3 regions of the Micromonospora sp. NPDC005215 genome follow, and region 1 is predicted to be linked to each of the others. Evidence: predicted binding sites of a transcription regulator. Region 1 holds the regulator's gene; each other region holds the start of a gene.
The links. Region 1 encodes HrcA, which represses chaperone genes, less so after heat shock. Its sites were predicted from a motif close to GGTTNGCACNCTCNNNNNGAGNGTGCNAACC; they were not measured.

Region 1 (10,579 bases):
ACAGGCAGTCGGATCCCATCGGGGCAGTGTAAGGACTAACGGGCCGGGGGCGCTCCGGCGCAGCATGCGCCGCCGGCCTGTGCGCAGGGAAGGTGACGGCTGGGGCAGGATGGCCGCCATGACGGATCGAGCGGTACTCGTGACCGGAGCCTCGCGCGGAATCGGCCGGGCGGTGGCGACGGCGTTCGCGCTCGGCGGCGACCGAGTGGCGATCCACCACCGGGACTCCGCCGACGCGGCCGAGGAGTTGCGCGCCCAGCTACCCGGAACGGGGCATGTGGTGGTCCGGGCCGACCTCACCGATCCGGACGCGGTCCGGGCCATGGTCGACCGGGCCGCCGAACTGCTCGGTGGGCTGGACGTGCTTGTCAACAACGCCGGGACGTACGGCGACCGCAACGATCCGCACCCGATCTTCGGCGCCTCCTACGAGCAGTGGCAGCAGCGCTGGCGGCAGGTGCTGGACACCAATCTGACCGGGGCCGGCAACGCCACCTGGTGTGCCGCCCAGCACATGCGGGAGCGCGGCGGTCGGATCATCAACGTCTCGTCGCGGGGCGCGTTCCGGGGCGAGCCGCACCAGCCGGCGTACGGAGCCAGCAAGGCGGGGCTGAACGCGCTGGGCCAGTCCCTCGCCGTGGCGCTCGCGCCGTACGGCATCGCGGTCGCCACTGTCGCGCCGGGCTTCGTGGCGACCGACATGGTCACCGAGTACCTGCGCGGTGAGGAGGGCGCGGCGATCCGGGCGCAGAGCCCGTTCGACCGGGTGGGTCAGCCGGAGGAGATCGCCGCCGCCGTGCACTGGCTCGCCTCGCCGCAGGCCCAGTGGGCCTCCGGCACGATCATGGACCTCAACGGCGCCTCCTACCTGCGTAGCTGACGGGGGAACAGCCGCACACATCACTTGGCCAGGGGGGTGGCTGACGGCACGAAGGCGGGTAAGTCTCACCGACATGGCCGACACCGCGCTGCTGGACCTCACCGCCGACTACCAGGTGGCCGATGGCCACGACGACGACCCTGTCCTGCTGCGCCCGGACGGCACCCCCGTGCAGACCTGGCGGGAGGACTACCCGTACGACGAGCGGATGGACCGCGACGAGTACGACCGCGACAAGCGACTGCTCCAGATCGAGCTGCTCAAGCTCCAGGACTGGATCAAGGAGTCCGGTGAGCGCCTGGTGATCCTCTTCGAGGGTCGGGACGCGGCCGGTAAGGGCGGCACCATCAAGCGGTTCATGGAGCACCTCAACCCGCGCGGCGCGTCCGTGGTGGCGCTGGCCAAGCCGGACGAGCGGGAAGCTGGCCAGTGGTACTTCCAGCGATGGCTGGCACACCTGCCGACGGCCGGCGAGACGGTGCTGTTCGATCGGTCGTGGTACAACCGGGCCGGCGTCGAGCGGGTGATGGGCTTCTGTTCCCGCAAGGAGTATCTGGAGTTCCTGCGGCAGGCCCCGGAGCTGGAGCGGATGCTGGTGCGTTCGGGCATCCGGTTGGTCAAGTTCTGGTTTTCGGTGTCGCGCAACGAGCAGCGGACCCGGTTCGCGATCCGCCAGGTGGACCCGGTCCGGCAGTGGAAGCTGTCCCCGATGGACATCGCCTCACTCGACCGGTGGGACGAGTACACCGAGGCCAAGGAGGCGATGTTCTTCTGGACCGACACGGCCGACGCGCCGTGGACGGTCGTGAAGAGCAACGACAAGAAGCGGGCCCGCATCGAGGCGATGCGGCACGTGCTGCACCGCTTCGACTACGCCGGCAAGGACCACGAGGTGGTCGGCGCCCCGGACCCACAAATCATCGGACCGGCAGGGCTGGATCTGGGGCCGGAGGAGGAGGTGGTGCCGGTGTTTCCAAGGCCCTGACCGTGCCGGTGGCCGGCGGATCACCAGCGGCCGAGGCGGATGACGAGAACGCTGAGGGCGGCCACCCCGGCGGTGGAGGTGCGCAGCACGGAGTGCCCGAGGCTTACGGCCCGCGGCCGCCGGCCGAGCGAACGTACAGTCGCTTCTCCGTGTGCTGGGTGCGCACTCAGGCCACCCTGGCTCTGCGTCGAACAGCGCACGCCTGCCCCAAGCGGCGCGCCCGCTCCCACCAGGGGACGGGCGCTGGCCTGCGTCTGGCGGCGGTTACGACCGCTCGGCCACCTGGCCGACGAACGCGACCCACGCGGCCGGAGGGAAGGCCAGCGTCGAACCCGATGGGTCCTTCGAGTCGCGCACCGCGACGACGCCCCGAAGGTTGTCGGCAACCTCGACGCAGTCGCCGCCGTTGGAGCTACTACGGGTGCTCTTGCGCCACAGGGCGCCGGTCAGATCAGCCATGACCTTGCCTCTAGGTAGTCGATGGTTTGGCGGCGTGGGAGGGCCACCGAGCGCAGCGTATCCCAGGTGGCCCAAAGGGCGGCGGTGTCGTTGGTCAGCCGTCCCGCAGCCTGGTCGTCGAGGTACGCGACATCGCCGTCTTCGGTTGTGGCGATGACGAACGGCCCTGCCTGTCCGGCGTGAAGACCCGCGTCCAACGGCAGAACGTGTAGAAGCACGTTCGGCCGCTGAGCCATCTTCAACAGGTGGTCTAGCTGCGGATTCATGATCTCGGGGTCGCCCCGACGAAGAGCGAATTCATCAATCACCGCGACGAAGAGCGGGGGCTTGCGTCGGTCGAGCACCGCCGTTTGCCTGCGTAGCCGGGTCTGGACGTAGTCCGCGACCTCGTCCGGGTCGAGCACCCCACTGGAAAGCACCGCCGAGGCGTAATCGGGGGTTTGCAACAAGCCGGGAATGACCGCCACCTGAAAGGCGCGTAGGGCGGACGCCTGAAGCTCGGTCTCCACCCACGGGCGTAGCCATGCCGGTTCCCTCCGCTTCAAGACGTCCGGCCAAATGTCCTCAGCCTCACGGCCGAGCGCAGCAGCTGCGGCTGCACGGTGGCGCGGGTGTGGGATTCGGCCAGGGTTGACCCAGCGCGCCACCGTCTTCGGGTCTACGCCCACCTGCTCGGCAAGACTCTCGACGGTCTCACCTGTGTCGGCCAACGCCGCTCGCAGCGCCTGGTTCATACCCACCTCCGAGCGAACGTCTTCAACGTCTATAGAACGTATAGCTACGTGGTGTAGCCGTCCAGCTTCAATGGGCAAGGTGCTCTGTAGACGGCGCGACCGGTAGGGGATCCCGAGACCCGGCGGACGCGTTCGTACTGGGGCCGCCCCTGGCGGGCAAGCACTCACGGGGGCGGCCTCTTCCCATAGTGACGATCAGGGGGAGCACCGTGCCGGACACGTCACCCGAACCGAAGCCCGACCCGCAGACCCAACCGGCGACGCCACCGCCGGTCCCGTGGCCGCCGGGGACCGTCGTTCCGACCTGGCCGCTCAGCCGCAGCAACCGCGCCCCTGATCGCCGCTGGGCGGCGGTCGCATGACGGGACCCCTCCGGAAGGTCAAGACGGGTGACGTCTTGCGCCTGACCCGCACCGCGAGCGTGCAGTTCATGCGCCCGATCCTCGTCCGCGTGATCCGGCCGTTGGACTGGCCGACCTACGACGGGTGGCTGTGGATTGACGCGTACGAGTTGGGGGCGCGCGGGGACGCCGTCGCGCGTCGTTCCCTGTTCGTCATGACCGCCGGCCTGGTCTGGCAGGACCCGCCGCCCCAGCCCGCCCGGACGACCGCCCGCCGTCCGGTCGCCCGCAAACCGCTGCGGGTCGGCTGATGCGCGGCGAGCCCGAGCACAAGCCGTTACGCCCGTCGTGGCGTTGCCCTAACTGCGGCATTCTCTGGCCCTGCTCGGCCGCGAAGCTGCGCCTCCTCGGCGAGTTCCGCGAGGATCGACCGGGCCTGCTGGTGCACATGGCGAAGGTTCAGGAGGAGGCGACGGCCGACCTAACGAAGCTCAACCCGGGCGTCACGCTGCCGGACCTGACGCCACGTTTCGTTGGCTGGGCTGAACGCCGGTAGCCCTCTCAACCGTCCGCCCCGGCGTCCGGCAGCGCTGCAACAACGCACCCATGCGCGAGGGCCGGAGGAGAAACAGGTGCCAGTATTCCCTCCCCCCTCGCCCCTGGCCGAACCGGCGAACGGACCGGTCAGGTCACCAGCGGTTGAGGCGGGTGGCGAGCACGCTGAGCGCCGCCACTCCGGCGGTCGAGGTGCGCAGCACGGCCGGGCCGAGCCGGACGACTCGCCCGCCCGCCTCCCGGAAGGCCGTCAGCTCGGCCGGGGCGATGCCACCCTCCGGGCCGACGACCAGGACGATCTCACCGGCGGACGGCAGCTCGGCGGTGGTGAGCCGCTCCTCGGCCTCCTCGTGCAGCACGAACCCGGCGGCAGCGCCGGCGATCCGGCGGGCGACGGTGGCGGTGGACTCGTCCGGCGCGCCGGCCACCACTGGCAACCACGGCCGGCGGGCCTGCTTGGCGGCCTCCCGAGCGGTGGCCACCCACTTTTCCCGGGCCCGTACGCCCCGGTCGCCACGCCACTGGGTGACCGAGCGGGACGCCGCCCAGGGCACGATCTCGTCCACCCCGACCTCGGTCATCGCCTGCACGGCCAGCTCACCGCGGTCGCCCTTGGCAATGCCCTGCACAGTCACCAGCCGGGGGACCGGCGCGTCCGCGTACCCCCGGGAGGTGATGGTGACCTCCAGGCTGCCCCGGCCGACGGCGGTGACCACGGCGGCGGCCGTGCCGCCCCGACCGTCGGCGAGCAGCAGCTCCTCACCGACCCGCAGCCGTTGCACGGTGGCGGCGTGGTGCCCCTCCGGGCCGTCCAGGGTCAACGCGTCACCGGTGGGCAGCGCCTCGACCAGGAACAGCGGCGCGGACACCTCAGGCGTGCCCGTTGAACGCGTCGCGCATCCGAGAGAAGAAGCCGCCCTGCTTGGATAACTCGGCGACCTCCTCGCCGCGGGTCTTGGCGAAGTCGCGCAGCATCTTTTCCTGGTCCGGGTCGAGTTTGGTCGGGGTCCGCACGTCCAGGTGCACGTAGAGGTCGCCTCGGCCGGTGCCGCGCAGGTGCGGCACGCCCCGGGCGCGCAGTCGCAGCGTGCTGGCCGGCTGGGTGCCGGCCTTGACGTCGACCGTCTCCTCGCTGTCCAGGGTCTTGATGGTCAGGCGGGTGCCGAGCGCCGCGGCGGTCATCGGCACTGTGACGCGGCAGTGCAGGTCGTCGCCCTTGCGGGAGTAGACGTCGTGTGGCCGCTCGTGGATCTCCACGTAGAGGTCGCCGGCGGTGCCGCCACCAGGGCCCACCTCGCCCTGCTGGGCCAGCCGAATCCGCATGCCGTCCTCGACGCCGGCCGGGATCTTGACGGTCAGCGAACGGCGGGTGCGCACCCGGCCGTCGCCGGCGCAGGTGGGGCAGGGGTGCGGGATGGTGGTGCCGTAGCCCTGGCACACGGTGCACGGCCGGGCGGAGACCACCTGGCCGAGGAAGGTGCGCTGCACCGACTGCACCTCACCACGGCCGCCGCACGCCTCACAGGTCGCCAGGTGGGTGCCGGCGGCCGTGCCGGCGCCGGAGCAGGTGGTGCAGAGCACGGCGGTGTCGACGGTGATCGGGGCCTCGACGCCGAACGCCGTCTCGTGCAGGTCCAGTTCGAGTCGCAGGATCGCGTCGGCACCCGGGCGGGTCCGTGGACGGGGGCCGCGCGCCCCACCGGCCGCGCCACCGAAGAACGCGTCCATGATGTCCTGGAAACCGACGAACGGGCCGGCACCACCGGGGCCACCCGGGCCGCCGGCGCCACCGCCGCCGGGGGCGAGCGGGTCGCCACCCAGGTCGACGATCTGCCGCTTCCGGTCGTCCGAGAGGACCTCGTACGCGGCGTTGATGTCCTTGAACTTCTCCTGAGCCTCCGGGTCCGGATTGACGTCCGGGTGGAACTGGCGCGCCAGCTTGCGGTAGGCGCGCTTGATCTCGTCATCGGAGGCTTCCCGGCTCACACCGAGGATGCCGTAGTAGTCCCTGGCCACTGCGTTCCGTGTCCTCATGTTCGTCTCGCGTTGCGCCGATCCGGCGGCAAACAGCCGGCCGTCGGCCCTGACTGGTCAGTTCTGGGCCAGCAACTCGCCCACGTAGCGTGCCACGGCGCGCACCGTGGCGATGGTGCCGGGGTAGTCCATCCGGGTGGGTCCCAGCACTCCCAGGCCGCCGACGATCGTGGCGCCTGGGCCGTACCCGGTGCTGACCACCGAGGCGGCCCGCAGGTTGTCGAACTCGTTCTCGTCGCCGATCAGCACCCGGGTCGTGCTCGGCTCGGTCTCGCCGATGAGCTTGAGGAGCACGACCTCCTCTTCCAGAGCCTCCAGGATCGGACGCAGCGAACCCTGGAAGTCGAGCAGGCCGCCCCGGGTGAGGTTCGCGGTGCCGGCCAGCGCGATGCGTTCCTCGTGCCGCTCGACAAGCGTCTCCAGGAGCACAGTGGCGAGCGTGGTCATCGCCGGACGCAGCTCGGACGGCACCTCCTCGACCAGCGCCTGCACCAACGGCGGCGTCTCGGACAGCCGCGCGCCGGCGAGCTTCTCGTTTACCAGCCGGCGCAGGTCGAAGACGTCGTCCGCCGGCACCGGACCGGGCAGCTCCACCAGCCGCTGCTCGACCCGCCCGGTGTCAGCGATCATGACGAGCATCAGCCGGGTGGTGGAGATCGGCACCAACTCCAGGTGCCGAACCGAGGAGCGGGCCAGGCTCGGGTACTGCACGACGGCCACCTGCCGGGTCAGCTGGGCGAGCAGCCGCACCGTGCGGTGCACCACGTCGTCGAGGTCGACAGCGCCGACCAGGAAGCGCTCGATGGCCCGACGTTCGGCCGGGCTGAGCGGCTTGACCCGGGACAACCGGTCGACGAAGAGCCGGTAGCCGCGGTCGGTGGGCACCCGGCCGGCACTGGTGTGCGGCTGCCGGATGTAGCCCTCCTCCTCCAGCACGGCCATGTCGTTGCGGACCGTGGCCGGGGAGACCCCGAGCTGGTGCCGCTCGACGAGCGCCCTGCTGCCGACCGGCTCCTGGGTGGAGACGTAGTCCTCGACGATCGCGCGGAGCACGGCGAGCTTCCGGTCGTCGAGACCCATCATCCGCACCTCCTGTCGCACGTCGGCCGCCGGTGCCGTGGGCCCGGCCGAGCCGTCCTGGCACTCGACTGTAACGAGTGCCAGTCTACGTCGGCGTACCCGCCGGCGCGATGATCAACGACCGCCCACTGGTGCGGCGTTGCCACCGACCCCTACCGTGACACCCATGACTGAACCTCCTCGCCCTCCGGGCGCGGGTGACCCCGGCAACTACCCGCCGGAGCCGACCTCTCCCAGCTCGTACCCGTCGGCCGAGCCACCCACCGCACCACTGTCCGGGGCGCCTGGCCCGGGCGGCTATCCCCCGCCCGGTGGCTATCCGCCGCCCACCGGTGACCAACCGCCGTCAGGCGGCTACCCCCCGGCGGGGGGCTATCCGCCGCCCGGTGGCTATCCCGCTGGCGGGTATCCGACCGGCGGCGCCTACGGTGGCCCCGGCGGCGGCTACGCCAACAACGAGGACAAGACCTGGGCGCTTGTCGCCCACTTCGGCGGAGCCCTCGGCGCGCTGATCAGCTTCGGCCCGCTGGGCTTCGTCGCCCCGCTCATCGCCTACCTGGCCCGCGGCAACCAGTCGCCGACCGTCCGGGCGCACGCCCTGGCCGCCCTGAACTTCCAGATCCTCTGGTCGATCATCGCGTTCGTGCTGCTCTTCGTGAGCTGGTGCCTGCTCTTCCTACCCAGCATCGCGGTCGTGGTGATCCAGATCCTGTTTGGGATCATCGCGGGCATGAAGGCCAACGAGGGCAGGCCCTACCGCTACCCGATGTCGGCCAACTTCATCAAGTGACAGCGGGTCGGCCGCTCCCCCGGCCGGCCCCTGCACCACTGTCCTGCTCAGGGCAACAGGTCGCGTGTCCCGCTCAGGGCAGCAGGTCGCGTGTCCCGCTCAGGGCAGCAGGTCGCGCACGACAGCGTCGGCGAGCAGCCGCCCGCGCAGGGTGAGCACCGCCCGGCCGGCCGCGTACTCGTCGGCGGCCAGCAGGCCGCCGGCCAGTGCCCGCTCGGCGCCCGCCCGTCCGGTGGCGTCGAGCACCGCGAGCGGCAGGCCGCTGGCCAGCCGCAACCGGAGCATCACGTCCTCCATGTGCGCCTCGTCGACAGTGAGCACCTCCCGGGCCAGGCCGGGAGACGCGCCCGCCGCCAACCGCTGGGCGTACGCCGAGGGGTGTTTGACGTTCCACCAGCGCACCCCGCCGACGTGGCTGTGCGCCCCCGGCCCCAGCCCCCACCAGTCCGCACCGGTCCAGTAGAGCAGGTTGTGCCGGCACCGGGCGTCCTCGGTGCGGGCCCAGTTGGAGACCTCGTACCAGGAGAGCCCGGCCGCGTCGAGGGCGGCCTCCGCGGCCAGGTAGCGGTCCGCGGCCACGTCGTCACTGGGGTACGCCAGTTCGCCGCGCCGCATCCGCGCGGCGAGCCGGGTGCCGTCCTCCACGATCAGGGCGTACGCGCTGACGTGGTCCACCCCGGCGGCCACGACCTGCTCCAGCGAGGCGGCGAAGTCTTCGGGCCGCTCCCCCGGTGTCCCGTAGATCAGGTCCAGGTTGACGTGCTCGAATCCGGCGTCGCGTGCCTCCGAGGCGGCGGCGGTGGCCCGGCCGGCGCTGTGTTTGCGGTCCAGGATCGCCAGCACCCCCGGCGAGGCGGACTGCATGCCCAGCGAGATCCGGGTGTAGCCGGCGGCCCGCAGCAGCTTCAACGATTCCGGGGTGACCGACTCCGGGTTGGCCTCGGTGGTCACCTCGGCGTCGGCGGCCAGCCCCCAGGTGCTGTCGATGCCGTCGAGGATGCGGGCCAGGTCGTCGGCGGGGAGCAGGGTGGGTGTGCCGCCGCCGACGAAGACGGTGTCGACCCGGGGCGGCGGGCTGTCGCCGAGCACCCGCGCGGCGAGCGCCAGTTCGGCCAGGACGGTGTCGGCGTACCCCTCGCGGCTGGCGCCTCCGCCCAGCTCGGCCGACGTGTACGTGTTGAAGTCGCAGTAGCCGCAGCGGCTGGCGCAGAACGGCACGTGCACGTACACGCCGAAGCCGCGCGCGCCGACCGCGGTGGTGGCGGTGGCGGGCAGCGATCCGTCGACGGGGACGGTCTCACCATCTGGAAGGACGCCGGGCATGGCCACTAGTGTGCCCGGCATGACCACTCCCGACGTCCTCGTGCGGGTCGCCACGGCCCGTGGGGTGACCACCCTCACCCTGGACAGCCCGCCCAACCGCAACGCGCTCTCCACCGGCCTCATGACCCAGTTGCTGGCCGGGCTGGCCGACGCGGTCGCCGACGAGACGGTCCGGGCGATCGTGCTCGACCACACCGGCCCGGTCTTCTGCTCGGGCGCGGACCTGAAGGAGACGGCCGCGGCGTACGCCAGCGGCGCGGTGCCCGCCGGGATGCTGGGTGACGTGCTCGCGGCGCTCTGGGAGTGCCCGAAGCCGGTGCTGGCCCGGGTGGGCGGGCCGGCGCGGGCCGGCGGGCTGGGTTTGATCGCCGCCGCTGACCTGGCGGTCTGCGCCGACGAGGCGACGTTCGCGTTCACCGAGGTGCGGATCGGGGTGATCCCGGCGGTGATCTCGGCGACCGTGCTGCCCCGGCTGCACCCGCGCGCCGCCGCCGAGCTGTACCTGACCGGGGACACCTTCGACGGCCGGCGGGCCGCCGAGATCGGCCTGGTCACGGCCAGTGTGCCGGCGGCCGGGCTGGACGACGCGGTGCGGCGGTACTGCGACTCGCTGGTGCGCGGTGCGCCGGGCGCTCTGGCCGGGGCGAAGGAGTTGCTGCGCCGGCCGGGCACCGCCGAGCTGCGTGCCGAGCTGGCTCGGTTGTCCGCCCTCTCGACCGGCTACTTCCTCTCCGACGAGGGACGCGAGGGGGTCATGGCCTTCCGGGACAAACGACTAGCTCGATGGGTGGCCGCTCTGGACGGTGGTTCCGCTGATCATGCCGGGTAGGCATTGAGCAGGGGTGCGCGGGAGAGCCATCCGGGCAGGTGAGACCGCGCCCGCAGCGGGAATGCCTCGATCGGAACGCGTCGGCGGAGCCGACCCGAACCGGGACGGAGCCGTCGAGCCGGCCTCGAACCCGCTCGGACGACCCGTTGGGCGCGACGGAGACGTACGCTTGGCAGACTTGTCGATCTGGGGGTGTGGGTGCGAACTCGGGCAGCCGTTGCGGGTGGAGTGGTCCTCATCCTCGTCGCCGTGATCGCGATCTGGCTCGTCGTACGGCAGGTCGGGGGCGGTCTACAGCTGCCGCTGACGGCACGCAAGTGCACAGTGCAGGCCGACGGCCGGGTCGCCCTGGACGCCGACCAGATGGCCAACGCGGCGACCATCGCGGCGATCGGCGCCCAGCGCGGCATGTCCGAGCGGGCCGTGGTGGTCGCGCTGGCCACGGCGTACCAGGAGTCCGGGCTGCGCAACCTCGCCGACGGCGACCGCGACTCGGTCGGCCTGTTCCAGCAGCGGCCGAGTCAGGGCTGGGGCACCTCGGCGCAGATCCGCGACCCGCGCTACGCGGC
Region 2 (10,579 bases), on a different contig from region 1:
GATGATCGGCGCGGTACTCGGCTGGGGCATCTACACGCACGGCGCCAGCCGGTTCGGCGACTGGTCACCGCTGCGCTTCACGACTCTGACCGCGCTCGCCGGCACGGCGGCCATGCTGGCCGCGAGCATCGGCGCGGACGCCGTCGGCTGGCAGCACGCGCCGGCCGCCGCCGATCTCGCGGCGGTCACCCCACAATTGGCGTACGCCGTGGTCGTCGGCGCGGTGATCGCGGTCCTGGCCTGGAACACCGGTGTGCAGCGGCTCGGTGCCGCCAACGCCGCGCTGTTCATGAACCTGGTCCCGGTCACCACCTTCGCGGTGCAGATCGCCCGCGGCTACCGCCCGGAGCCCATCGAGCTGGTCGGGGCCGCCATCACGATCGGCGCGCTGGTCGCCGCGAACCTCGCCACCAGGGCGCGGATCCGGCCGTCGTCGCCGCCGCAGTCGACCGCGATCACGGACCGGGTCGCGGTGGTCGACCCCGTTGCGGTGAACGCCCGCTGACCCCGGTCGCCGGCTGGATTCTGGTGGCCGCGCTGGTCGCCTTCGGTGCCGTGACGATCTATCTCGGGAAGCGACGCCGCCGGTAACTGGCTGAGTCGTTCGGCTCACAGCGTGGGATCCGCGGTAGAGGCGGCGGACATAGTTGCCTAGACTCGACGGCACAACTGCATACCTCATCCAGAGGGGCTGAGGGATACGGCCCGACGACGCCCCGGCAACCACCCCGCGCGCTCACCGCTGAGCGACCCGCGGGGCAGGTGCCAATTCCGTCCCCGCCGCACCGTGCGATGTGGGGAAAGATGAGAGGACCCTCGACATGACGTCGACGCTCGCCGCCTCCGGCATCGACACCTCCGCCAGCCCCGCCCGCGCCCTGGTCTGTCGTGCCTGCTCAGCCCGTTACCCGCTCGTCGCCCAGCACGCCTGCTACGAGTGTTTCGGCCCGCTGGAGGTCGACTACGACACCGCCGCCCTGGCCACCGTCACCCGCGAGCAGATCGAGGCCGGCCCGGAGAACATCTGGCGCTACGCCGCACTGCTGCCCGCCGGTCAGGACCCGGCCAGTCGGGTCACCCTCGATCCGGGTCTGACCCCGCTGGTGGCGGCCCCGAACCTCGCCGCCGAGCTGGGCATCACCGCACCGCTGTGGGTCAAGGACGACAGCGCCAACCCGACCCACTCGTTCAAGGACCGGGTCGTCTCGGTGGCGCTCACCGCCGCGAAGGCGCTCGGTTTCACCCGGTTCGCCTGCGCGTCGACCGGCAACCTGGCCAACTCGGTGGCCGCGCACGCCGCCCGCGCCGGGGCGCCCTCGGTGGTCTTCATCCCCAGTGACCTGGAGCAGGGCAAGATCATCACCACCGCCGTCTACGGTGGCGAGCTGGTCGCCATCGACGGCTCGTACGACGACGTCAACCGGCTCTGCGGCGAGCTGGTGGAGACCGACGAATTCGAGGACACCGCGTTCGTCAACGTGAACGTCCGGCCGTACTACGCGGAGGGCTCCAAGACCCTCGGCTACGAGGTGGCCGAGCAGCTCGGCTGGCGCATTCCGGCGCAGGTGGTCATCCCGATGGCCAGCGGTGAACTGCTCACCAAGATTGACAAGGCGTTCTCCGAGCTGGTGGAGGTCGGCCTGGTCGAGGCGCCGGCCGGCGGTTGGAAGGTCTTCGGCGCCCAGTCCGCCGGCTGCAACCCGATCGCCGTCGCGCTGCACGCCGACACCGACACGATCATCCCGGTCAAGCCCACCGGCATCGCCAAGTCGCTCAACATCGGTGACCCGGCCGCCGGCCTCTACGCCCTGGAGGCGGTCCGCCGCACCGGCGGCTGGATGGAGTACGCCGACGACGACGAGATCCGCGCCGGCATCCGCGATCTGGCCCGCACCACAGGTGTCTTCGCGGAAACCGCAGGCGGGGTGACAGTGGCGGTGCTCCGCAAGCTTGTCGAATCCGGTCGGCTCGACCCGACCGCGGAGACCGTCGTGTTCAACACCGGCGAAGGTCTGAAGACCGTCGACGCGGTGGCCGGCCAGGTCGGGCCGACCCACCACATCAAGCCCTCGCTGCGCGCCGCCCGCGACGCCGGTCTCCTCGGCTGACCCGATTGATCCACTCGGGTTCCTGGAAGCCGCGGTATCCGCCCAGCCCGGACACCCCGTTCTCAGGGAACCCGAGTGGATCAGGTGCGTAACTGGGGTTTCGCTGTGAGTATGGAAAACCCGCCGCTGCGGACTTGACGGCAGGAACCGGACGGCGCAAGATGCTCCGTGCGGGAGGGCATTTCGCCGAAGACTTTTGAAGTTCTTGCGACCCAACGCCGGAGGCGTTGTGCGAGTGTCCCTCCCGACCACGTTCGATCGGGCCAGCGAATAATTCGCTGGCCCGATCGCTTTCCCGGGGCGCACGCTCAGCGGCATGAGCATCACGATCGCCGCGTTCGACGAAGCCGACCGAGCCGCCGTCGACGAGGCGTACCTGATTGGCGCGGCGGCCAACGACGCCGACCTGCCGGACCTTCCGCCCTTCTGCCGGCGACGCTTCGACGCGTTGTTCCACACGCCGATGCCCGGTGCCGAGTCGCTCTGGGCGCTGGCGCGGCTCGACGGGGTGCCGGCCGGCTACCTCCAGCTGGACCTGCCGTACCTCGACAACACCGACAACGCCACCGCCGAGCTGACGGTGCATCCCGAGCTGCGGCGGCGGGGCGTCGGCCGGGCGCTGCACGAGCACGGGATCCGCCTGCTGCGCGAGAACGGCCGCAAGCGAGTGGTCGCGATGGCCGTCTCCGCACTGCCCGACGGGCCAGCCCGAAGCGGAGCGGGCGATGCCTTCGCCGCCGCCACCGGCGCCCAACCCGCCCTCGCCGAGGTGCGTCGCCGCCTCGACGTCGACGCGATCGACCGGGTCGCGCTGCGGGCGGCGCTGGCCGAGGCCCAGCCGCGAGCCGAGGGCTACCGGTCGGTCTGCTGGCAGGGTGCCACCCCGCAGGAGTACGTGGCGGACATCGCCTACCTGGACGGCCGGCTGCTGTTGGACGCGCCCATGGGCGACGTGCAGTGGGACCCGGAGCAGGTGGACGCCGAGCGCATCCGTGGCAACGAACGGGCGTTGGCCGCCCGAGGCCGGCGGTGCTACCACCTCGGGATGCGACACGAGGCGTCCGGTCGGCTGGTCGCCTGGACCCTGCTGGACGTGGGCGCCTCCGCCGACTGGCACGCGTTCCAGCAGATCACCATCGTCGACCCGGATCACCGTGGGCACCGGCTCGGTCTCATCGCCAAGGCCGAGAACCTGCACCACCTGCTCACCCACGAGCCGGCGGTCCGCGTGATCGACACCTGGAACGCGGCCAGCAACAGCTACATGGTGGCGATCAACGAACAGCTCGGCTTCCGCCCGGTGGACTGCTGGACCGACTGGCAGCTCACGCTCTGACGGGCATTCGCGCTACTGCTCGCGGGCGTGACTCAGGCATGCACCGTTGTCGGGCATTCGCGCTACTGCTCGCGGACGTGACTCAGGCATGCACCGTTGTCGGGCATTCGCGCTACTGCTCGCGGACGTGACTCAGGCATGATGGCGGGCATGACGGAGACCCCGCATCCCCTGTACGAGAGGCACGCCGACACCCTCAACCGTGCGCTGACCGCGATCACGGAGCGGGGCTACTGGTCCGCCTATCCCGAATCTCCCAGCCCCCGGGTGTACGGCGAGACCGCCGCCGCCGACGGTAGGACCGCCTTCGAGGCGTACCTCGGTGGTGATTTTCCGCTCGACCAGCCGGGCACCGGTGGACGGGTCGCCACCGAGGCGAGCCCGTTCGGGGTGGAGCTGGCGGTGCGTTACCCGCATGCCGGTCCCGGCGAGCTGATCGACGCCGCCTCCGCCGCGCTGCCGGCCTGGCGCGACGCCGGCCCGCAGGCCCGGGTGGGGGTCTGCCTGGAGATTCTCGACCGGCTGCACAAGCACATCTTCGAGCTGGCCAACGCGGTGCAGTTCACCACCGGGCAGGCGTTCGTGATGGCCTTCCAGGCCGGCGGCGCGCACGCACTGGACCGGGCGCTGGAGGCGTTGGCGTACGCGTACGCCGAGATGACCCGGCACCCGGGCACGGCCGACTGGGAGAAGGCCGCCGGTAAGGGCGACCCGCTGCGGATGACCAAGACGTTCCACGTGGTGCCGCGTGGGGTGGCGCTGGTGATCGGCTGCAACACCTTCCCGACCTGGAACTCCTACCCGGGGCTGTTCGCCTCGCTGGTCACCGGCAACCCGGTGCTCGTCAAGCCGCACCCGCGCGCGGTGCTGCCGCTGGCCATCACCGTGAAGTACGCCCGGGAGGTGCTGGCCGAGGCCGGGTTCGACCCCAACCTGATCATGTTGGCGGCCGAGGCCCCCGGTGAGAAGCTCGCCAGCGACCTGGCCCTGCACCGCTCCGTGAAGATCGTCGACTTCACCGGCTCCACCGAGTACGGCGACTGGCTGGAGACGCACGCCCGGCAGGCGTCGGTCTACACCGAGAAGGCCGGTCTGAACACTGTCGTCATCGACTCCACCGACGACTTCGCCGGCATGTGCCGCAACCTCGGCTTCACGCTGACCCTGTACAGCGGTCAGATGTGCACCACCTCGCAGAACATCCTCATCCCGGCCGGTGGCATCGAGACCGACCAGGGGCACCAGAGCTTCGACGAGGTGGCCGGCGGGATCGCGGCTGCGATCGGCAAGCTCACCGCCGACCCGGCCCGGGGCGTCGAGCTGACCGGCGCCATCGTCAACGACGGGGTGCTGGAGCGGCTGGCCGAGGTCACCAAGGTCGGCGAGCCGGTGCTGGAGTCGCGGGCCGTGACCCACCCGTCGTACGCCGACGCGGTGGTGCGTACCCCGACGATCGTGAAGCTGACCGCGGACGACGCGGAGACGTACGGCCGGGAGTGGTTCGGGCCGATCTCGTTCGCCATCGCGACGGACTCCACCGCGCACAGCCTGGAGTTGCTGCGCCGCACGGTCGGCGAGAAGGGTGCGCTCACGGCGGGGGTCTACTCGACCGACGAGGCGGTGCTGGACGCCACCGAGGCGGTGGCGGTCGAGGTCGGGGTGCACCTGTCCTGCAACCTCACCGGCGGAGTCTTCGTGAACCAGTCGGCGGCGTTCTCCGACTTCCACGGCAGTGGCGCCAACGCCGCGGCCAACGCCGCGCTCACCGACGGAGCGTACGTGGCCAACCGCTTCCGCATCGTCCAGTCGCGGCGTCACGCCTGAGCCGTTGTTGATCAAGAGGTTTGCGTCAGGAACAGCCCTCCGGCTGACGCAAACCTCTTGATCACCGGGGCCTGGCTCACGCTCTGCGGCGCATTTGCAGCTCGTTCAGGGCGGGGATGGTGGGGTGGGGGACGCGTACGCCGGTGTCGGTGAAGCCCAGCCGCTGGTAGGCGCGGTAGGCGCGGTCGTTGCCGACCACCACCTCCAGCAGCAGCTCCGGTCGGCCGCAGGCGCGTGACCACGCGGCCACCCCGTCGATCAGCTCACCGAGAAGTCCGCGCCCCCGCCACGCCGGCGTGATGTAGACCGCGTAGATCACGGTGAGCCCGGGTTCGTTCGGGGAGACCGTGCCACCGGCGTGTCCGACGAGCCGGCCACCCGGGTCGGCGATGAACTGCGCGTTGCCGGGGCCGGCCGAGGTGTACGCGACCCGGGCGGCGAACTCGGTGTGCGGCCGGGCCGCCGCGTCCGCCAGGGTCTCCAGGAAGGCCAACGGCGCGTCGGCGAGCATCTCCAGACGCAGTGCCCGCATCCGGGCGGCGTCCTCCGGCCGAACCCGGCGGATCTCCGCCTGCCGTAGGGCGGTCGCGCCCGTCTCGGTGGTCATGCCCGCATGCCTACCACAGGGTCGGTTGCCGGTACGGCCGTGCCCGCCAGCGGCGGCCCGGCGGCCGGTGACCCTGTGGCCCGGGACCGCCCGGCGGCCCGGCGGCCGGTGATCTTGTGGCCCGGGACGGCCCGGCGGCCCGGCGGCCGGGAGTTGCACCGTGCAATCACCGACATGGATCCGGCCTATCGAAAAGCCGACCGACTGGCGGAGTCGGACCAGTCTCGCAATGCGCCCGATTTGTGGCCGTGCGCGGCGCTCACTCCTCGTGTAGCGTGCGATTTCGGTCACCTTTCTCAATGGTCGCCATCGATCGCTGAGGTGGTGGTCGGTGGGCGTCCGGCCGTGCCGTGCGCCAGGTCAGGCAACACCGCGCATAGTGAGGGAAGTGCACAGTGGCACAGGGCACCGTGAAGTGGTTCAACTCCGAAAAGGGCTATGGCTTCATCGCCGTCGACGGCGGTCAGGACGTTTTCGTCCACTTCTCCGCGATCGAGATGGACGGCTACAAGGCGCTGGACGACGGTCAGCGGGTGGAGTTCGAGATCGCCCAGGGTCAGAAGGGCCCGCAGGCCGAGCACGTACGCGTCATCGCCTGAGCTTTCCTCCTTGAGCGGCCCCGCGCGTCGGGGCTGCGACACGGGCGCACAACCGGGAAGATCATGGCCGTTCCAGCCGATGCTGAGGAGCGTTCATGACTGACCAGCCGCCCCCGCCCACCCCACCCTCTGGGCCGGGGGAGCCGGGTCCGTCCGATCCGACAGTGCCGTACGGCAGTTCCGGCGCGGCAGGGGACACGCCATCCGAGTTGCGGCCGGGCGTACCTCCGGCTGGCCCGCCGCCCGGCTGGGATCCGGCGCAGGGCGGTTGGGATCCGGCGCAGGGTGGCTGGGGCCCGCCGCCGGGTTGGACGTTCCCGCCCACCGGCGGCTACCCACCCGGGTCGGGTCCCTACGGTGCGCAGCCGTGGTATCCGGGGCCGCCGGTTGGCTGGTACCCGCCGGGCTACGGGTTCGACCCGAACGACCGCCTTGTCACTCCACGCGGTGCCGGTCTGGCCGGCTGGTTCAACAGGTGCGGGGGAGCGCTGCGCCGGGGTTGGCGCCAGCTCGTGCCCATCATGCTGCTCACCCAGGTGTTGCCGGCGGCCGTACTCTCGGTGATCTCCCTGGGTGTCGACCCGACGGCGAAGTGGGACGTCCAGATCGGGGCTGAACCGACTCCCGCGCTGCCGGACACCTTCGCCACCGATCTGGCGGGTCTTCTCGTGGTGGCGATCGGCGGCAGTCTGTTGGTCGGCCTGGTGCAGGCCGTCGGGTGGGCCGCCGGCAGTTGGGTGATCACGCAGCAGGCGTCCGGTCAGCCGGGCAGCCTGGATTCCGCGCTGCGCTACGGCCTCCGGCGGGCACTCGGGCTCTGGGGCTGGACCCTGTTGATCAGCGTGATCGCCGGCATCGGCTTCTGTTGCTGCGTGCTGCCGGGCATCTACCTGACGTTCGCGCTGAGCATGGCCGGCCCGGTCTATCTCTTCGAGCGCCACAACCCGATCGGTCGATCGTTCCGGATGTTCCACGACCGGCTCGGCCTCCTGCTCGGTCGGGTGGCCCTGGTGGCCCTGGCGGTCATCATCGTCAACGTGATCTCCGGTGGCCTGGAGGGGGCGGGCATCGCCGCGTTCGGCACGGATCCCCTCACGTCGCCGGGCACCGCTGTCGGGGCGGTGGCGGTGATCGGGGTCACCGCCGTGCTGGCGCTACCGGCCCACCTGGCCCAGTTGATCGGTCTGCTGGTCACGTACGCCGAGCAGCGCGCTCATGAGGCGCCGGTGAACACCGCCGGACTGGCGGCGGAACTCGGCTGAGCCGCCCCATCGTGCTTGCACTCGGCAGGGGAGAGTGCTAAACAAGTCATTGGCACTCGCATACCGTGAGTGCCAGCGGTCGGGACGGTGGGGCCAGGTTGCACCGGCGTGGAGACGCCGGGGCGGCACATGGCCGGTCGTCGCGGGCTATCCGGCCCGACCGTAGGACGTCGTCGTCGCCAGGTGGCGACGTCCCAAGGTGCGCACACCAAGCGGTCTATCCGAGGCACACATCTCGGGTGGCCCGTGAGTGTCCAGGAGGACAACACCGTATGGCCAAGATGATCGCGTTCGACGAAGAGGCGCGCCGCGGCCTCGAGCGGGGCATGAACCAGCTCGCCGACGCCGTAAAGGTGACGCTCGGCCCCAAGGGCCGCAACGTCGTGCTCGAGAAGAAGTGGGGTGCCCCCACCATCACCAACGATGGTGTGAGCATCGCCAAGGAAATCGAGCTCGAGGACCCGTACGAGAAGATCGGCGCTGAGCTGGTCAAGGAGGTCGCCAAGAAGACCGACGACGTTGCCGGTGACGGCACGACGACGGCGACCGTCCTGGCCCAGGCCCTGGTTCGCGAGGGCCTGCGCAACGTGGCCGCTGGCGCCAACCCGATGGCCCTGAAGCGGGGCATCGAGGCTGCTGTCGCGAGCGTCTCGGAGGAGCTGTCCAAGCTCGCCAAGGACGTCGAGACCAAGGAGCAGATCGCCTCCACCGCCTCCATCTCCGCTGGCGACAGCACCGTCGGCGAGATCATCGCCGAGGCGATGGACAAGGTCGGCAAGGAAGGCGTCATCACCGTCGAGGAGAGCAACACCTTCGGGCTGGAGCTGGAGCTCACCGAGGGTATGCGCTTCGACAAGGGCTACATCTCGGCCTACTTCATGACCGACCCGGAGCGTATGGAGGCCGTCTTCGACGACCCGTACATCCTGATCGCCAACAGCAAGATCTCGTCGGTGAAGGACCTGCTCCCGATCCTGGAGAAGGTCATGCAGTCGGGCAAGTCGCTGCTGATCATCGCCGAGGACCTGGAGGGCGAGGCTCTCGCCACCCTGGTGGTCAACAAGGTCCGTGGCACCTTCAAGTCGGTCGCCGTCAAGGCGCCGGGCTTCGGTGACCGCCGCAAGGCCATGCTGACCGACATCGCCATCCTCGCCGGTGGCCAGGTCATCAGCGAGGAGGTCGGCCTCAAGCTCGACGCCGCCAGCCTCGACATGCTGGGCCGCGCCCGCAAGGTCGTGGTGACCAAGGACGAGACCACCATCGTCGACGGTGCCGGTGACGCCGAGCAGATCCAGGGCCGGGTCAACCAGATCCGGGCCGAGATCGAAAAGAGCGACTCCGACTACGACCGGGAGAAGCTGCAGGAGCGGCTGGCCAAGCTGGCCGGCGGCGTTGCGGTCATCAAGGTCGGCGCGGCCACCGAGGTCGAGCTCAAGGAGCGCAAGCACCGCATCGAGGACGCCGTTCGCAACGCGAAGGCCGCCGTCGAGGAGGGCATCGTCCCGGGTGGTGGCGTCGCGCTGGTGCAGGCCGGCAAGACCGCCTTCGACAAGCTCGACCTGGTCGGCGACGAGGCGACCGGTGCGAACATCGTCAAGGTGGCGCTGGACGCCCCGCTGCGGCAGATCGCCGTCAACGCCGGCCTTGAGGGCGGCGTCGTGGTGGAGAAGGTCCGTAACCTCGAAGCGGGTCACGGCCTCAACGCCGCCAACGGCGAGTACGTCGACCTGCTGGCCGCGGGCATCATCGACCCGGCCAAGGTGACGCGCTCGGCGCTGCAGAACGCCGCTTCCATCGCGGCGCTGTTCCTCACCACCGAGGCCGTTGTCGCGGACAAGCCGGAGAAGAACTCGGCTGCCCCGGCTGGCCCGGGTGGCGGGGACATGGACTTCTGAGTCCAGTTCCGACACCGAACGGGGCGGGCCGCTGACGCGGTCCGCCCCGTTCGTCGTCAGGTCGGCAGTGGGCGCTGGTTGCGCCGCTTCTGCGCCCGGCTGTACGGCGGAAGCAGTTGGATCGGCGCGTCCACCATCTCCCGTGGCTCCTCGACGACCGCCGAGTCGTCGTCGGTGGTCATCTCGGCCAGTTGCTCGGCGTCGCCGTAGTCGAGCCGGTCGAACGGCAGTTGGCCGGGGAGTTCGCCGACTGGTTTCCAGGTGATCGGCGGGCCGTCCTCGGTCTGGTCGTCATCCGTGGTCATGGCTGCCTCCTCTACCAAAACGGTAGGGGGCGTCGATGGCCGACGCGGGCGAATGAATCAATGCCCTTTTTGCCCTGGTTACGCCAATGGCAGGGTTCGCCGGTACAGGAAGAAGACCCGCTCGATCCGGGCACCCGCGCTGCCGGAATAGAACGGCACCGGCCCCACCCAGCCGATCTCCGCCCGGGTCAGTCCCGCCACCTGCTGGTCCCGCAGGCAGCGCCGCAACAGGACGCCACCGATGCCCGACCCCTCGGCGGCCGGCGCGGTGCCCATCGGCCCGAACCAACTCGGCCGGGACGACCCGTACGCGGCGAAGCCGAGCACCTCGCCGTCCCGCTCCGCCAGGTGACAACCGGCGCCGTCACGACCCACCGACCCGGCCAGCTCACCGTCCCAGGTGCCACCGAAGGTGGACCGGGCGAACGCGGTCAACGCGGGCAGGTCCGCCGGCTCCGCCCGGCGTACGGTCACCCCCTGACCGGTCAGCCGCCGCTCGGCCGCCTCGGTGGACCGCAGTGCCGGCGAACCGTCGTACGACAGGTCCGCTGTCATGTTCCAGGCGGTCCGATCCTGCTGGTAGCCGAGCGCGAGGGCGGCGCAGACCGCCGGGGTGTAGCGGACGTCGATGCCCGGCCACGCG
Region 3 (10,579 bases), on a different contig from region 1:
ATGATCATCCCGGGCGGTACGACGATGGGGAACTCGACCCCGGCGGCCCACAGCACGCCGATGCCCGCGGCGCCGACGACGAGGCCGGCGATGGTGAAAGTCCGTGCGGTAACAGTCATGGCTTCACCCTGTCCCGATACAGTCCGGTCCACGTCCGCCCGGCGACGTCACCCCGGATACGGCAGGCTGCGTACTCCGGGTCGCAGATCTTGGACAGTCGTCCGCGCCCAGTGCGATCGTCAGGTGCGGGTGGTCAGCGAACGGTGACGGTGACGGTGTGCCAGCCGGTGGCGCCGTCTGGGACGACGCCCTGCGTACGCTCGGTCTGGGTCCCGCCGGCCGCGTCCGTCGCACGGACCTGGAGGCGGTGCTCGCCCGGCGTGGCGTCCCAACGCCAGGACCACTGCACCCAGGTGTCCACCGACACGGTCGGGGCCAGCTCCGCCTGCTGCCAGTCTCCGCCGTCGACGCGTACCTCGACCCGGCTGATGCCCCGGTGCTGCGCCCAGGCCACACCGGCGACGGTGACCGGGCCGGTGGTCAGCCGGTTACGACTCCGGGGCGCGTCGATCCGCGACTGGGTCTTGATCGGCCCCTGGGCGGACCAGCCGCGCGGCACCCAGTACGCGTCGAAGTCGGCGAACCGGGTCAGCTCCAGCTCGGTCACCCATTTGCAGGCTGACACGTACCCGTAGAGGCCGGGCACCACCATCCGGACCGGGAAGCCATGCTCGACCGGCAGTGGCTCGCCGTTCATGCCGACCGCCAACAGCGCGTCCCGCCCGTCGCGCAGCGCGGCGGTGGGGGTGCCGCAGGTCCAGCCGTCGACCGACCGGCCGACGACCTGGTCGGCATCGTCGTCCGGGTCCACCTCGTCAAGCAACTCCCGAAGGGGTACGCCGAGCCAGCGGGCGTTGCCAATCAGGTCCCCGCCCACCTCGTTGGAGACGCAGGCCAGCGTGACGTACCGCTCGACCAGCGGACGGGCCAGCAGATCCGCGTAGCTGTAGGTGCGCTCGGTGCCGACCCGCCCGTGGATGCGCAGCCGCCAGGTGTCCGGATCCACCTGCGGCACGACCAGCGCGGTGTCGATCCGGTAGAACCCGAAGTTCGGGGTGACGTACGGCGCGAGTTGGGTCAGTGCGAGGTCCGCGCCGGCCGGCACGGCCGGCGCGGGGGCCACGGGCGCGGGCAGTCGGATCGCGTCCCGGGCGGCGGACACTCCGCGTCGGCTGGCCAGCCAACGTCCACCGAGACCGGCCACCACGGCGGTGCCGAGCAGCACCCCGCTGCCGGTGAGGAACCGCCGCCGCGAATCTGGGTCCACTTCGGCAGGCCCGACCGGCTCGACCGCCGCCGTCGGCCCGGCGGGGGTCACCGGCACCGGACCCGCCGGGGACACCGGCACCGGACCCGCCGGGGACACCGGCACCGGACCCGCCGGGGACACGGGCACCGACTCGTCGGGCGACACCGGGCCGGCCGGCGACACCGAACCGCCGGTCGGTGTGGGTGGTGACCAGGGCCAGGGGTTCAGCTCGAACGGGCCGGCGATGAACAACCAGAGCACCAGGGCGCCGAGCCCGGCACCGACCAGCGACGGCAGCGCGTCGGCCGCGTCCGCACCGGGGCGGGTCAGGGCGGCGGCCACGCCGATGGCCCCGAACGCGGCGATGCCGGCAAGGCCGAGTGCCAGCCGGCGGACCGCCAGCATGCCGAACAGCGCGGCGAACGCTCCGAGCAGCAGGCCCGTGCCGACAAGCAGTGCGATCTTGTCGGCGGTGCCGAAGAGGTCGATGGCGAACTGCTTCAGCGACTCGGGAACGGCGTCGACGACCACCCCGCCGACCGCGACCAAAGGCGCCGACCGGGGGCCGGTCAACACTGCCACCGGTTCGGCGATTCCGATCGCGACGGCGGCGGCGGTCACTCCGGCCAGCGCGGCGTACCGCCGGGACGTGGTGCTCATCGGCCCAGTGTGCGCGATCATCCTGCCCGGTAGCCAACAACGTCAGCGTTCGGTAATGACCTGAGCAGACGAACCGGGGCGCACCGTCGTACGACGGTGCGCCCCGCAACGGGTGTCGCTAGCGGGTCAGAAGCCCGGGCCGTGCTGGTGGCCGTGACCGTGGCCGCCACCGGCGCCGGCCGGCTCGGCCTGCTCCGGCTTCTCCACCACGAGGCTCTCCGTGGTGAGCAGCAGACCGGCGATCGAGGCGGCGTTGGTGACCGCGTTGCGGGTCACCTTCACCGGGTCGATGATGCCGGCCTTGACCAGGTCGACGTACTCGCCCTTGGCGGCGTCGAGGCCGTTGCCCCACTTGAGGTCGGCGACCTTCTGCGTCACGACGTAGCCGTCGTGACCGGCGTTCTGGGCGATCCAGCGCAGCGGCTCGACGAGCGCCTTGCGCACGACCGAGACACCGATCTTCTCGTCACCGGTGAAGCCCAGGTCGTCGTCGAGCACCGAACGGATCTGCACCAGGGCGGCGCCGCCGCCGGGCACGGTGCCCTCCTCGACCGCAGCCTTGGTCGCCGCGATGGCGTCCTCGATGCGGTGCTTGCGCTCCTTCATCTCGACCTCGGTCGCCGCGCCGGCCTTGATGACGGCGATGCCACCGGAGAGCTTCGCCAGCCGCTCGGCCAGCTTCTCCCGGTCCCAGTCGGAGTCGGAGGCCTCGATCTCCTTGCGGATCTGGGCCACCCGGTCGGCGACGTCGGCCTTCTGGCCGCCGCCGTCGACGATCGTGGTGTTCTCCTTGTCGACCACGATGCGCCGAGCGGTGCCGAGCACCTCCAGGCCGACCTGGTCGATCTTGTAGCCCAGCTCCGGGGCGACCAGCTCGGCGCCCGTGGAGATCGCGATGTCCTGGAGCATCGCCTTGCGCCGGTCACCGAAGCCGGGGGCCTTGACCGCGCAGACCTTGAGGGTCTTGCGCAGCGAGTTGACCACCAGGGTGGAGAGCGCCTGGCCGTCCACGTCCTCGGCGATGATCAGCAGGGGCTTGCTGTTCTGCAGGACCTTCTCCAGCAGCGGCAGCAGCTCCTCGATCGCCGAGATCTTCTGGGTGGTGACCAGGATGTACGCGTCCTCAAGGACGGACTCCTGGCTCTCCAGGTCGGTGACGAAGTTCGGCGAGATGAAGCCCTTGTCGAACTGGAGACCCTCGGTCACGTCCAGCTCGGTGGTGAGCATGGAGCCTTCCTCGACGGTGATGACACCGTCGCGGCCGACCCGCTCCATCGCCTCGGCGATCAGGTCGCCGATCGTGGCGTCCTGCGCGGAGATCGTCGCCACGTTCGCGATCGACTCCTTGCTGGTGACCTCTGCGGCACGGCCGAGCAGCGCCTCGGAGACCTTGGTGGCCGCCGCGTCGATGCCCCGCTTGAGGCCGGCCGGGTTGGTGCCGGCGGTCACGTTGCGCAGGCCCTCGCGAACCATCGCCTGGGCGAGCACTGTCGCGGTGGTGGTGCCGTCACCGGCGACGTCGTTGGTCTTCGTCGCCACCTCCTTGACCAGCTGCGCGCCAAGGTTCTCGTACGGGTTGGTGAGCTCGATCTCCTTGGCGATGGTCACACCATCGTTGGTGATCGTCGGCGCACCGAATTTCTTGTCCAGGACGACGTTGCGCCCGCGCGGGCCGAGGGTGACCTTGACCACGTCCGCGAGGGCGTTGACACCGTGCTCCAGCTGGTGCCGGGCGTCGTCCGAGAAGCTCAGGATCTTCGCCATGTATGTCCCTTCGAAGCGCCATTGCCCCGGCCCGGCGAGCCGGACCGGGGCAATGTCACTGATCGGTTGCTTACTTCTCGATGACCGCGAGGACGTCGCGGGCGGAGAGCACCAGGTACTCCTCGCCGGCGTACTTGACCTCGGTGCCGCCGTACTTCGAGTAAAGGACGGTGTCGCCGACCTGAACGTCAACCGGAACCCGGTTGCCGTTGTCGTCGACGCGCCCCGGGCCCACAGCGAGGACAGTGCCCTCCTGCGGCTTCTCCTTGGCGGTGTCGGGGATCACGATGCCCGACGCCGTGGTGGTCTCAGCCTCGTTCGCCTGGACCACGATGCGGTCCTCGAGCGGCTTGATCGCAACCTTGGTAGCGGTAGTCACGGGCATACCCTCCTGGGGTACTGGTTTCGTTGCTGGTCGGCGAGGCCAACCAGCGTCAATCTGCCTCATGCCACCGGGCGGGGCCGTCGTCGCGGGTGCCGGTCCGCCTGGCGTGCGCACCCGGGTCGCGAGACCCGGAAGCTGGCACCCTCAGGGTGAGAGTGCTAATCGCAGGTTATTCCGTGGCTAGCACTCCGTCAAGGAGAGTGCCAGCGAGTCGCGCCCCGCCAGCCCGGATTTCGGGTCCACCCGGACAATGACCGGGTGGATCTCGATCAGCTGGCGGCGCTGCGTACCCCCGAGGGGTCGGCCGCGCTCACGGCGGCGGCCGGGCTGGCCGGCGGTGATCCGCTGGCCGCGGCGTCGGCGCTGCGGGCGGGCGGGGTGCCGCCGACGCTGGCCGCGGCGGCTCTCACCCAGGCCGAGCTGCGTCACCGGGCGGTCGGCAAGTTCGGCCCGGCCGCCGCTGGGATGTTCCTCACCCGCCCTGGCCTGGAGCAGGCCACCCGCCGGGTGGTCGCCGATCGTCGGGCCGCCCGGCTGTACGCGGCCGGCGTCCGCACCCTGGCCGACCTCGGCTGCGGCCTCGGCGCGGACGCGCTGGCCGCCGCCCGCGCCGGCATCCGGGTGTACGGGGTGGAGGCCGACCCGGTGACCGCCGCGATGGCCGCCGCCAACGCCGCGGCGGCCGGACTGGCCGACCTGTTCACTGTCGAGTGCGGCGATGCCACAGCGTTCGACGTCTCCCGCGTCGACGGGGTCTTCTGCGATCCGGCCCGCCGCGCCAGCGGCACCGGACGACGGATCTTCGACCCGCGCGCCTACTCGCCTCCGTGGGATTTCGTCACCGGGCTGGCCGAGCGGGTGCCGCGCACCGTGGTGAAGGTGGCGCCAGGGCTCGACCACGCGCTCATTCCGGCCGGCGCGGAGGCGGAGTGGGTCGGCGTGGACGGCGACCTGGTCGAGGCCGCGCTCTGGTGTGGCGAGTTGGCTGACGTGCCCCGCCGCGCCACGCTCTACCGCCAGCGGGGCGCCGAGACCCACCGCCACCAGCTCACCGGCTCGGGTGCCGACGAGGCGTCGGTCGGGCCGCCCCGGCGCTACCTGTACGACCCGGACCCGGCGGTGGTCCGCGCGCACCTCGTCGCCGAACTGGCCGGCGAGCTGGACGCCACCCTCGGCGACCCGAGCATCGCCTACCTCTACGCCGACCGGCCGATCCGCACCCCGTACGCGCGCTGCCTGGAGATCACCGACGTGCTGCCGTTCTCGCTCAAGCGCCTGCGGGCGCTGCTGCGGGACCGCCGGGTGGGCCGGGTCGAGATCCTCAAGCGGGGTTCCGCGCTCACCCCGGAGCAGCTCCGGCGGGACCTGCGGCTGGCCGGCGACGCCGCGGCGAGCCTGGTGCTCACCCGGGTCGGTGGAGCACCGACGGTGCTGATCGGCCGGCCGGTCGACTAGCGTCGTCGGTGTGGCGGGACAGGGCACTCCGGCAATGGCACTGTTGGTCAAGCGCGGTGTCGCGCATCGCACCCACCCCTACCGGGTGGCCCCGGACGCCCCGAACTACGGCGCGCTGGTGGCGGTGGCGCTGGGCGTGCCACCGGAGCGCGTCTTCAAGTCGTTGGTGACCGAGGTCGACGGCGCGCTCACGGTGGCGGTCGTTCCGGTCACCGGCGAGCTGGATCTCAAGGCGCTCGCGGCGGCGGTCGGTGGGAAGCGGGCGGCGCTGGCCGACCGCTCGGTCGCCGAGCGGGCCACCGGGTACGTGCGGGGTGGGATCAGCCCGCTCGGGCAGCGTCGGCGGTTGCCCACAGTGCTTGACGAATCCGCGCTGGACCTCCCGACGATCTACGTCTCGGCTGGTCGGCGCGGTCTGCAACTCGAACTGGCAGCGGCGGATCTGGTGGCGCTGACCGACGCCCGCACCGCCCCGTTGCAAACCCGCTGACGACTCTCGTTACGTCGACTCCACCGTGGGATACCCGTGGAGTAACAGTCGCGTTGCTGAATTGTTATCGCCCCCAACAAACTTGGCACCTGCGCGGTCTTGTGGAGGCGGCGTGACGCGAAATACGTTGCCGGACACAACAAAAACAACACCTCCCCCACCCCCGAAAGGACCCTGCACATGCGTAAGGGGATCCTCACCATCGCCGCCGTGGGCCTGCTCGCGACCGGTGGATTGACCGCCTGCAGCGATGACTCCGGCGACGACAAGGCTGGCTCGGCCAAGACTCCCAAGATCGGCGTGATCCTTCCGGACAGCAAGTCCTCCCCCCGCTGGGAGACCGCAGACCGTCGGTTCCTGGAAGAGTCATTCAAGGCCGCCGGCGTCCAGTACGACATTCAGAACGCCCAGAACGACAAGACCGCCTTCCAGACCATCGCCGACCAGATGATCACCAGCGGCGTCACCGCTCTGATGATCGTCAACCTGGACTCCGGCACCGGCAAGGCCGTGCTCGACAAGGCCAAGTCGCAGGGCGTCGCCACCATCGACTACGACCGACTCACCCTGGGCGGCTCCGCCCAGTACTACGTCAGCTTCGACAACGAGAACGTCGGGAAGCTCCAGGGCGAGGGTCTGGTCAAGTGCCTGACCGACCAGGGCGCCAAGAACCCGGTCGTGTCGTACCTCAACGGCTCCCCCACCGACAACAACGCCACCCTGTTCAAGGCCGGCTACGACTCGGTGCTCAAGCCGAAGTTCGACTCCAAGGAATACACAAAGGGCCCGGACGACGCCGTACCGGCCTGGGACGGCCCCACCGCCGCGACCATCTTCGAGCAGCAGCTCACCGCGACCAAGGGCAAGATCGACGGCGTGCTGGCGGCCAACGACAGTCTCGGCAACGCCGCCATCTCGATCCTCAAGAAGAACAAGCTCAACGGCAAGGTGCCGGTGACCGGGCAGGACGCCAGCGTCGAGGGCCTGCAGAACATCCTCGCCGGTGACCAGTGCATGACCGTCTACAAGGCGGTCCGGGAAGAGGCCAAGGCTGCCTCCGACCTGGCCATCGCGCTGGCCAAGGGCGAGAAGAAGGACACCGGCCAGACGGTGAAGGACCCGGAGGGTGGCCGCGACGTCCCGTCGGTGCTGCTCACCCCGAAGGCGATCTACAAGGACAACGTCAAGGACGTCATCGCCGACGGCTACGTGACAAAGGAAGCGCTCTGCACCGGGACGTACGCCAAGTCCTGCGCCGACGCCGGTATCAGCTGACCGACGCCGCAGTACCCGCCGGGACGACAATCGCCGCCCGGCACGGGAGCACCCCTCCCGTGCCGGGCGGCGCCCGCCGGACGGCCCCGACCCTCCCTTAAGAAGGAGACCCCGTGTCCCCGACCCCCCTGCTGGAACTCCGCGGGATCGACAAGAGCTTCGGTCCCGTCCAGGTGCTCCGCGACGTCGCCCTGACCGTCCACCCCGGCGAAGTGACCGCACTGGTCGGCGACAACGGCGCCGGCAAGTCGACCCTGGTGAAGTGCATCAGCGGCATCCACCCCACCGACGCCGGAGAGTTCCTGTTCAACGGGGAACCGGCGCACATCGGCAGCCCCCGCGACGCCGCCGCGCTCGGCATCGAGGTCGTCTACCAGGACCTCGCGCTCTGCGACAACCTGGACATCGTCCAGAACATGTTCCTCGGCCGGGAGAGGCGCAGCGGCATCGTCCTGGACGAGCCGAGCATGGAACAGCTCGCCGCCGAAACCCTGGCGGGGCTCTCCATCCGCACCGTCACCTCACTGCGCCAGCACGTCTCCAGCCTCTCCGGCGGCCAGCGCCAGACCGTGGCCATCGCCAAGGCGGTGCTCTGGAACAGCAAGCTGGTCATCCTGGACGAGCCGACCGCCGCGCTCGGCGTGGCACAGACCGCTCAGGTGCTCGAACTGGTCCGCCGCCTCGCCGACAACGGCCTGGCCGTGGTGCTCATCTCGCACAACATGAACGACGTCTTCGCCGTCTCCGACCGGATCGCCGCGCTGTACCTCGGCCAGATGGTCGCCCAGGTGAAGACCACCGACATCACCCACGCCCAGGTGGTCGAGCTGATCACCGCCGGGCGCTCGGGCGGGCTCGGCCTCGCCGCCGATCCGGGCAGCAACGGCGACGGCCCGCAGCCGGCCGACTCGATCTCAGGAGGCGTCCGATGACCACCACCGCCGTGCGGAAGGACGGCCCCGCGGCCGTCACACCCCCGCCGACCGTCGGAGGCCACGTCCGCAACTACCTGAGTCGGGTACGCGGTGGCGACGTCGGCGCGCTACCGGCCGTACTCGGCCTGCTCGTGCTCTGCACCGTCTTCGCGATCATGCGACCGTCGTCGTTCCTGTCGGCCGGCAACTTCGCCAACCTCTTCACCCAGGGCGCGGCGGTCACGCTGATCGCGATGGGCCTGGTCTTCGTGCTGCTGCTCGGCGAGATCGACCTCTCCGCCGGCTTCGCCAGCGGCGTCTGCGCGGCGGTGCTGGCCAATGTGGTCACCGTGCTCGGCTACCCCTGGTGGGTCGCCGTGCTCGCCGCGGTCGCCACCGGTGTGTTCATCGGCACCACCCTGGGCCTGCTGGTCGCGAAGATCGGCATTCCGTCCTTCGTGGTCACCCTCGCCGGCTTCCTCGCCTTCCAGGGCATCGTGCTGCTGCTCGTGCAGGAGGGCACCAACATCTCCGTCCGTGACGAGGTGCTGGTCGCCATCGCCAACCGCAACCTCGCCCCCACGCTGGGCTGGGCGCTGACCGCCCTCGCTGTCGTCGGCTACGCGGCGGTGCAACTGCTGCGCTACCGCAACCGGGTGGCCCGTGGGCTGATCACCGACCCGATCGCGGTGGTGGCGCTGCGGATCGGCGGGCTCGCCGTCATCCTCGGCACCGCGGTGTACGTCCTCAACCTGGAGCGCAGCCGCAACGTGCTGATCGTCTCGCTCAAGGGTGTGCCGATCGTGGTGCCGGTCATCGCGGTCCTGCTGATCATCTGGACCTTCGTGCTCCAACGCACCAGCTACGGCCGGCACATCTACGCCGTTGGCGGCAACCGGGAAGCGGCCCGCCGGGCCGGCATCGACGTCGACCGGATCCGGATCTCGGTCTTCGTGATCTGCTCGTCCATGGCCGCCATCGGCGGCATCGTGGCGGCCAGCCGGGCCAACTCCGTCGACCCGAACACCGGAGGAAGTAACGTACTGCTCTACGCGGTCGGCGCCGCGGTGATCGGAGGCACCAGCCTCTTCGGCGGCAAGGGCCGCGTCCTCGACGCCGTGCTTGGTGGCGCGGTGGTCGCGGTCATCGAAAATGGAATGGGCCTGATGGGTTACAGCGCGGGAGTCAAGTACGTGGTAACCGGCGTCGTACTGCTCCTCGCCGCCAGCGTCGACGCTCTCTCCCGCCGCCGCGCGGCAGCCACCGGCACCCGCTGACCGCGCGGGAGGTAGCACCACGATGCGCCCAGGACCGAGCCAGGACGACGTCCGGCGGCAGAACCTCGGGGCCCTGCTGCGACACGTACACGTCCACGGGGCGACGACGCGCGCCGAACTGACCACCACACTGGGCCTCAACCGCAGCACCATCGGCGCGCTCACCGCCGACCTGTCCGCAGTGGGGCTGGTCAGCGAGGGAGCGCCCAAGGAAACCGGCCGGGCCGGCCGACCGTCACTGGTCGTCCGGCCCGAGTCGGCCCGGGTGTACGCGTACGCGTACTCCGTGGAGGTGGACCGGTTGCGCGCGGCCCGGATCGGGCTGGGTGGCGCCGTCCTGGACCGCCGGGACCTGGACCGACCGCGCGGCCTGCTGGCCGCGGAGGCCGCGCCGCTGCTGGCCGGCGCGCTCAAGGAGATGCAGCAGACGGTGCCGCCCGACGCGATCTGCGTCGGTGCCGGCGTCGCGGTCTGTGGCATGGTCCGCCGGGACGACGGCCTGGTGCGGCTCGGCCCGACCACCGGCTGGGTGGACGAGCCGATCGGCGCGGCCCTCGCCGCCGAACTGGGCGTGGAGGTGCCGGTCACGGTGGGCAACGTGGCGGACGTCGCGGCGTTCGCCGAGCACGCGCGGGGGGTGGCGGCCGGCTGCGACAACGTCCTCTACCTCTACGGTGACGTCGGCGTGGGCGCCGGCATCATCGCCGGTGGCCGCCGGCTGACCGGCCACGGTGGGTACGGCGGCGAGGTCGGCCACATGAAGGTGGTCCTCGACGGCAGGCCCTGTGAGTGCGGCTCCCGGGGTTGCTGGGAGACCGAGATCGGCGAGCACGGTCTGCTCCGCGCTGCCGGACGCTCCGACGCCCGAGGTCCCGACGCGTTACTGGCCGTCTTCGACGCCGCCGACCGCGGTGACGCCCGCGCCCAGACCGCGGTCCGCCAGGCCGGTGACTGGCTCGGCTTCGGGCTGGCCAACCTGGTGAACGTCTTCAACCCGGAAATGGTCATCTTCGGCGGCACCATGCGCGACCTCTACCTCGCGTCGGCGGC

Region 2: the regulator HrcA is predicted to act here: its motif matches at 7,784-7,814, upstream of groL (chaperonin GroEL).
Region 3: the regulator HrcA is predicted to act here: its motif matches at 4,252-4,282, upstream of groES (co-chaperone GroES).

The regions. Positions count from the first base shown of each region.
Region 1 is NZ_JBEXHQ010000026.1:31,502-42,080, forward strand. Features, by position in the region: gene ABZU25_RS20000 (histidine triad nucleotide-binding protein) at 1-19, opposite strand, end outside; gene ABZU25_RS20005 (SDR family oxidoreductase) at 119-880, shown strand; gene ppk2 (polyphosphate kinase 2) at 954-1,865, shown strand; gene ABZU25_RS20015 (DUF397 domain-containing protein) at 2,130-2,324, opposite strand; gene ABZU25_RS20020 (DUF5753 domain-containing protein) at 2,312-3,058, opposite strand; gene ABZU25_RS20025 (hypothetical protein) at 3,417-3,710, shown strand; gene ABZU25_RS20030 (flavin reductase) at 3,710-3,955, shown strand; gene ABZU25_RS20035 (16S rRNA (uracil(1498)-N(3))-methyltransferase) at 4,089-4,823, opposite strand; gene dnaJ (molecular chaperone DnaJ) at 4,825-5,970, opposite strand; gene hrcA (heat-inducible transcriptional repressor HrcA) at 6,046-7,068, opposite strand; gene ABZU25_RS20050 (DUF4870 domain-containing protein) at 7,235-7,858, shown strand; gene hemW (radical SAM family heme chaperone HemW) at 7,958-9,181, opposite strand; gene ABZU25_RS20060 (enoyl-CoA hydratase-related protein) at 9,201-10,010, shown strand; gene ABZU25_RS20065 (hypothetical protein) at 10,203-10,579, shown strand, end outside.
Region 2 is NZ_JBEXHQ010000002.1:99,518-110,096, forward strand. Features, by position in the region: gene ABZU25_RS02570 (DMT family transporter) at 1-505, shown strand, start outside; SAM riboswitch class I at 676-811, shown strand; gene thrC (threonine synthase) at 822-2,108, shown strand; gene ABZU25_RS02580 (GNAT family N-acetyltransferase) at 2,425-3,444, shown strand; gene paaN (phenylacetic acid degradation protein PaaN) at 3,595-5,268, shown strand; gene ABZU25_RS02590 (GNAT family N-acetyltransferase) at 5,345-5,875, opposite strand; gene ABZU25_RS02595 (cold-shock protein) at 6,271-6,474, shown strand; gene ABZU25_RS02600 (hypothetical protein) at 6,570-7,736, shown strand; gene groL (chaperonin GroEL) at 8,009-9,631, shown strand; gene ABZU25_RS02610 (hypothetical protein) at 9,688-9,936, opposite strand; gene ABZU25_RS02615 (GNAT family N-acetyltransferase) at 10,015-10,579, opposite strand, start outside.
Region 3 is NZ_JBEXHQ010000046.1:504-11,082, forward strand. Features, by position in the region: gene ABZU25_RS27120 (hypothetical protein) at 1-119, opposite strand, end outside; gene ABZU25_RS27125 (molybdopterin-dependent oxidoreductase) at 254-1,969, opposite strand; gene groL (chaperonin GroEL) at 2,096-3,733, opposite strand; gene groES (co-chaperone GroES) at 3,804-4,118, opposite strand; gene ABZU25_RS27140 (methyltransferase domain-containing protein) at 4,377-5,573, shown strand; gene ybaK (Cys-tRNA(Pro) deacylase) at 5,584-6,063, shown strand; gene ABZU25_RS27150 (substrate-binding domain-containing protein) at 6,244-7,338, shown strand; gene ABZU25_RS27155 (ATP-binding cassette domain-containing protein) at 7,452-8,270, shown strand; gene ABZU25_RS27160 (ABC transporter permease) at 8,267-9,529, shown strand; gene ABZU25_RS27165 (ROK family protein) at 9,552-10,579, shown strand, end outside.